DNA from 2 places in the Brenneria roseae subsp. americana genome. Region 1 is predicted to be linked to the other one. Evidence: predicted binding sites of a transcription regulator. Region 1 holds the regulator's gene; the other holds the start of a gene.
The links. The regulator PhoB, encoded in region 1, activates phosphate uptake and scavenging genes when phosphate is short. The targets are predictions, from matches to a motif close to CTGTCATAAAACTGNCNNAT.
Positions count from the first base shown of each region.

Region 2: a site for PhoB is predicted at 1,845-1,864, ahead of ugpB (sn-glycerol-3-phosphate ABC transporter substrate-binding protein UgpB). Genes of this name have one in related genera too.

Region 1 covers NZ_QDKJ01000002.1:194,227-197,643, forward strand. Annotated here, with positions in the region: gene sbcD (exonuclease subunit SbcD) at 1-165, opposite strand, end outside; gene phoB (phosphate response regulator transcription factor PhoB) at 776-1,465, shown strand; gene phoR (phosphate regulon sensor histidine kinase PhoR) at 1,493-2,815, shown strand; gene B4923_RS02840 (PstS family phosphate ABC transporter substrate-binding protein) at 2,935-3,417, shown strand, end outside.
Region 2 covers NZ_QDKJ01000012.1:101,523-104,939, reverse strand. Annotated here, with positions in the region: gene ugpA (sn-glycerol-3-phosphate ABC transporter permease UgpA) at 1-346, opposite strand, end outside; gene ugpB (sn-glycerol-3-phosphate ABC transporter substrate-binding protein UgpB) at 433-1,752, opposite strand; gene ygbI (DNA-binding transcriptional repressor YgbI) at 1,965-2,726, opposite strand; gene ltnD (L-threonate dehydrogenase) at 3,034-3,417, shown strand, end outside.

The DNA.
Region 1 (3,417 bases):
CGGCGAACCGTTATCAAAGATATCTCCTGCTACTATTACTGCATCCACCTGATGCTGTTCGACCTGAGCGATAAGCCAGCGCAGGAAAGCTTGATGCTCGGCTGCGCGGCTTTTGGTATAAAAATACTGTCCCAGATGCCAGTCGGCGGTGTGAATAATACGCATGGAGCTCCCTGAATGACGGTTATTGCAGTGCCAGTGATTATAAACAGTCATCGTAACGGCTGTCGTCGCGAAAACCCGCTTTTGGAAAGCGGCTCGAAAATACGCTGTCGAGCAGGGAGGAAGCGGGCCGTTACTTTGTGACATTGAAAATCGCTCCCGGCGATTTTTTACTCGCCCCGTCCATGGGGCTCGCCCTACGGGTTGTCGCAAGCGACATTGAAAATCGCTCCAGGCGATTTTTTACTCGCCCCATCCCTGGGGCTCGCCCTCCGGGTCGTCGCAAGCGCCGTTGAAAATCGCTCCCGGCGATTTTTTACTCGCCCCGTCCATGGGGCTCGCCCTACGGGTCGTCGCAAGCGACGTTGAAAATCGCTCCCGGCGATTTTTTACTCGCCCCATCCATGGGGCTCGCCCTACGGGTCGTCGCAAGCGACATTGAAAATCGCTCCAGGCGATTTTTTACTCGCCCCGTCCATGGGGCTCGCCCTACGGGTCGTCGCAAGCGACATTGAAAATCGCTCCAGGCGATTTTTTCATAAAAATGTCACAAAACTGACGCATAATGCACGGCGTATGCTAACAGCGACGATGACTAACGACAGGATTAACAATGGCAAGACGCATATTGGTCGTAGAAGATGAAGCCCCGATTCGTGAAATGGTATGCTTCGTTCTGGAGCAGAACGGCTATCAGCCAGTCGAAGCTGAAGATTATGACAGTGCGGTCAAGTTGCTCTCGGAGCCTTTTCCTGAACTGGTTCTGTTGGACTGGATGCTGCCCGGCGGTTCTGGCCTGCAATTCATTAAGCATATGAAGCGTGAAGTGCTTACCCGCGAGATCCCCGTTATGATGTTGACCGCGCGCGGTGAAGAAGAGGACCGGGTTCGTGGTCTTGAAGTCGGTGCGGATGATTACATTACCAAACCGTTTTCGCCGAAAGAACTGGTTGCGCGCATCAAGGCCGTGATGCGGCGTATTTCTCCGATGGCGGTGGAAGAAGTGATCGAAATGCGTGGCTTGAGTCTCGATCCGTCTTCCCACCGCGTGACGACGGAAGAACATGCGCTGGATATGGGACCAACGGAGTTTAAACTGCTGCACTTCTTTATGACTCACCCTGAGCGGGTTTACAGTCGGGAACAGTTGCTGAATCACGTTTGGGGCACTAACGTTTATGTTGAAGATCGTACCGTTGATGTTCATATCCGCCGGTTGCGCAAAGCGCTGGAAACCAGCGGTCATGAAAAAATGGTACAGACGGTTCGGGGAACGGGGTATCGTTTTTCAACGCGTTACTGAAGGTAGTTGTGCCGGAGAAACATTAACGTGCTAGAACGTCTATCATGGAAGAGGCTGGCATTGGAGCTGGCTTTTTTTTGCTTACCCGCTTTTTTGCTGGGGCTTATTTTTGGCTATTTACCCTGGTTTTTACTGACCGCAGTTTTGGCCGCCCTGTGCTGGAATTTTTACAATCAGCTCAAACTTTCCTACTGGCTTTGGGTCGATCGCAGCATGACCCCGCCACCCGGCCGCGGGAGCTGGGAGCCCTTGTTTTACGGCCTTTATCAGATGCAATTGCGCAATCGCCGACGCCGACGTGAGTTGGCGTTGTTGATTAAGCGCTTTCGCAGCGGAGCGGAATCCCTGCCGGATGCGGTGGTCATCACCACGGAAGAGGGCACCATCTTCTGGTGTAACCATCTGGCGCAGCACCTGCTGAGTTTCCGTTGGCCGGAAGATAACGGTCAAAATATTCTTAATTTGCTGCGCTATCCTGAATTTGCCCGCTATATGAGCAGGCGTGATTTCAGCAAGCCGCTGACCCTGCAACTGAACAATTCCCACCATGTTGAATTTCGCGTAATGCCTTATTCGGAAGGACAGTTACTGATGGTGGTGCGTGATATTACGCAGATGCATCAGCTTGAAGGGGCGAGGCGTAATTTTTTCGCCAATGTCAGTCATGAATTACGCACGCCGCTGACCGTGTTGCAGGGTTATCTGGAGATGATGGAGGATGAAACGCTGGATCACGCGCTACGCAATAAGGCGTTGAATACCATGCAGGAACAGACGCGGCGCATGGATGGGTTGGTGAAACAACTTCTGACGCTCTCACGAATTGAAGCCGCCGCCGCGATCGATTTGAATGAGAAAGTCGATATGCCGCTGATGTTGCGCGTATTGCAGCGTGAAGCGCAAGCCTTGAGTCAGGATCGCCATGAGATTGTGTTCCGTGTGAATGACAATCTTCAGGTATTCGGTAATGAAGAACAGTTGCGCAGTGCGGTGTCGAATCTGGTGTATAACGCGATCAATCACACGCCGCCCGGCACGCGCATAGAAGTGTGCTGGCAGAAGATCCCGCAAGGCGCACAGTTTCAGGTCAGCGATAATGGCGCGGGCATTGCGCCTGAGCATCTGCCGCGTCTGACTGAGCGCTTCTATCGCGTTGATAAAGCCCGTTCGCGGCAGACCGGCGGCAGTGGGTTGGGATTGGCGATTGTGAAACATGCGCTCAGCCACCATGACTCCCGGCTGGAAATCATAAGTGAAGAAGGTTCGGGTTCCCGCTTTGTGTTTACCCTGCCGAATAGGTTGATTGTTCCAGCCTCTCTGGCTGAGAATACCGTGAAACCCTCTGTCTGACGGAAAACGCTATTCATGACATCTCATGCCGATCGTTTAAATACCGGGGCCGCCGGGATAACCACGTCGCGGGGCGTCCCGGCAGGGGTTTTATCTCTCTGTTCAGGCGATGTTAATTTATGAAGTCCGTCATTAACGCTTCCTGCAACGCCTCCTGCGTTTTTTTATGGCGGGCTATCCCTGCCCGCCACCTTAGCAGGCCGTTGCAAGCAACGTTAAAAAACGCTTCCTGCGTTTTTTTATTGCTGGTGAGTGTTTGTTGCGCCGCGCAGCCGCGTCAAATGCTGGCCGGTAATCTTTCCAGTGCGGGATCGGATACGCTGGCCAATTTGATGTCTTTCTGGGCTGCGGACTTCAGTCAGTATTATCCCGGCGTTAATTTACAGATTCAGGCGGCGGGCTCATCTTCCGCGCCGACTTCTCTGGCTTCTGGCGCCGCTCAGCTGGGCCCCATGAGCCGCGCCATGAAATCCAGCGAGATTGATGCGTTTGTCCAGCATTACGGTTACCCGCCGCTGGCGGTCCCCGTGGCAATGGATGCGCTGGTGGTGCTGGTCAATCAGGATAATCCTTTGCCGGGGCTGAGCTTGTCTCAACTGGAT
Region 2 (3,417 bases), on a different contig from region 1:
CATAGGGCAGAATAATCAACGTCTGATACAGGCGGCTGCACCGGATGACATAGTCCACCAGCGCGGCCAGAAATAACGAAATCAGCAGACCAAAACCCGCCACCAGAAAGCTGAAGATCAGCGTGGTGTAAAACGAATCCAAATAGTAGCTGTCGCTGAACAATTGCCGGAAGTTTTCCGCGCCCACGAACTCGCTGGACAAGCCAAACGGATCGAGGTTTTGCACCGAATACCAGAGCGCCTGACCCGCAGGCCAGATGAAAAAAATGATGGTGATCAGCAACTGGGGCAAGACCAGTACATAGGGAAGCCAACTGCGGCCAAACACGGGGCGGGATGATGTCATGCGATAACTCTTGCTATCAAAAAAAGAAAGGAGCCGATGTCATTCGGCTCCATATGACATTGATTACATGGTTATTGATTACATGGTTATTTCGTTGATTGCTCGAAACGACGCAACAGGGCATTACCACGTTCTACCGCGCTATCCAACGCCTGCTGCGGGGTTTTCTTGCCCGTCCAGACGCTTTCCAGCTCTTCATCCACCACGGTACGGATCTGCGGCATGTTGCCCAGACGCAAACCTTTGGTGAACGCCAACGGCGGCTTGTTCAACATCTGACGCGTGGCGATATCCGCGCCGGGATTCTTCTCGTAGAAGCCCTGCTGCTGCGTTAACTCATACGCGGCTTTGGTGATCGGCAGATAACCGGTTTTCTGATGCCATTCGGCGGCGTTTTCCGGTTGCGCCAGGAACTGCATAAACTCGGCTACGCCTTTATAGGTCGCGGCGTCTTTGCCGTTCATCACCCACAGACTGGCGCCGCCGATGATGGCGTTCTGCGGCGCGCCTTGCACATCGGCGTCATACGGCATCATGCCCACGCCGTAGTTGAATTTGGCATTCTGACGAATATTCGCCAGTGAACCGGACGACGCGGTAGTCATGGCACATTCGCCGTTGTAGAACTTCTCGGTCGGTTCATCCTTACGACCAAAATAGGTGAAATCCCCTTTCTTGTTCATGTCCTGCAACAGTTGGATATGCTTGACCTGAGTAGGTTTATTGAATTCCAGTACCGCATCGGCGCCGTCGAAGCCGTTATTTTTGCTGGCGACCGGCAAACCATGCCAGGCACTGAAGTTTTCAATCTGAATCCAGCCCTGCCAGCCGCTGGCATAGCCGCATTTCATGCCTGATGCGCGTAACTTCGCGGTATACTCGGCCATTTGCTGCCAGGTTTTTGGCGGTTGTTCCGGATCCAATCCCGCGTTTTTAAAGGCATCTTTGTTGTAGTACAGCACAGGAGTCGAGCTGTTAAACGGCTGCGACAGTAGATGACCGCTTTTCGCATCGGTGTAATAACCGGAAACGGTCGGCACAAAAACCGACTCATCGAAATTGATACCGGCATCGTTGAATACTTCATACACCGGTTTGATCGCCTTACTGGCCATCATGGTGGCCGTACCGACTTCATAAACCTGCAAAATTGCCGGGGCGTTTCCGGCACGATAAGCGGCAATCCCTGCTGCCAGATTCTGTTCGTAGTTGCCTTTATAGACCGGGACAATTTTCACATCACTGTGAGACTGATTAAAACGATCAACCAGAGAATTGACCTCTGTCCCGAGTTCGCCTTCCATTGAGTGCCAGAAAGGAATTTCGGTAGCCGCCTGCGCATTGGCGCTGCAAGCCAACGCCAATACCACACACGCTGTCGCTTTACGGATGTTAGGATTAAACATGCCTGTCTCCTGAGGTTTTACCTGACTTGAGTGGAAAGCGCTTTTATTCGGGAGGTAACATGACATCTTTTTATGACGAAAAAATAACTGAAAAATGACTGTGCGATGACAGGAAGGTGAATGGCTTATTTCTATCGCAGGGAACGGTTTTAAGTGGAATGTCCGCTTCCTAACAAATAGGAAGTGACGGACAGTTCCCGCCGTTTAAGATCTTATATCGCCGCCAGCACCTCAACCCCCATTTTCCCCAATGCCTCTTTCGCCGCCGTCGGCAGGCCGTCGTCGGTAATAATACTGTTAAAGACCGTCAGCGGGGTGATCAGATAGGTGGCGATGCGGCCGTATTTTGAGGTGTCGCAGAGCAGAATATGTTTGCTGCTGGCTTCTACCACCGCGCGTTTGACCGCAACTTTGTCTTCATTTGGCGTGGACAGGCCACGCAGGCTCCACGATGAAGCGGAGATAAATGCGATATCGATAAATAGGTTACGCAGCGCCTGCGCAGTGGCTTCGCCGACGCAGGAGCGGTTTTCCCGGCATAGCGTACCGCCGGTGTGAATCATGCGGCACTGGCTGGATTCAATGAGAAAGGCGGCAATCACAAAATCATTGGTCACGATCAGTAAATCATCCCGATCGGCCAGTTGATGCGCCAGCGACAGCGTTGTGGTGCCTGCGTCCAGATAAATACAACTGTTCAGCGGGATCTGCCGGGCCGCCAGCCGGCCAATCGCTTCTTTCTGCTGGCTGAACATGACGGATTTATCCTGATGCGACGGCTCAATCGCCAGCCGTTCCGGCGAGCGCACGCCGCCAGAGACGCTTAGCAACAAGCCATCTTGCTCCAGCTTTTGCACATCCCGCCGCACGGTCATATGTGAAACCCCGAGCCGCTCGGTCAGTTCCGTGATGCTAACCACACCGCGTTCCGCGATCAGCGCCAGAATCCGTTGATGACGTTCTACTGGAATCATCCTTGCTCCTATCCCTAATTTGATAAATATTGTGATAACGACCGCATTTAAGAACAGTTATTATCATAAATTCACGCCGTAAACCACGCTGAGTTTAACAGCCTAACGTTACCCCAAATGACAAAAAGCATAACCTTCTGATTTAACAGGTTAATAATGAAATTCTTTTGCCTGCGTTCGATCGGAGACAGCAATTTTGTTCGTGCAATGTTAATTTATGTGACAAAAATCACCGCCCGCATTGAGTACAGGGGTTACATTTAACACCATAGAACAAATAATCACTAAAATTAACAAGGCAACCATCATGAAAGAAACCGCAGATTATGCAGTAGCCGTTATTGGTCTTGGCTCCATGGGCTTCGGCGCCGCGACATCCTGTATCAACGCCGGGCTGACAACCTATGGCGTCGATATCAATCCCCAGGCGCTGGAGCGCTTACGTCAGGCCGGTGCCGCACAGGCTGAAACGAGCATTGATGCATTTGCCGACCGACTGGATGCCGTACTGCTGCTGGTGGTCAATGCCGCACAGGTGAATACGGTTCTGTTTGGCGAGCCCAACGTCGCCGCCAAACTGAAACCCGGCACCGTGGTGATGGTGTCCTCAACCATCTCCTCGCAGGATGCCAAAGATATTGCTCAGCGACTGGCGGAACATCAACTGATCATGCTGGATGCCCCGGTATCC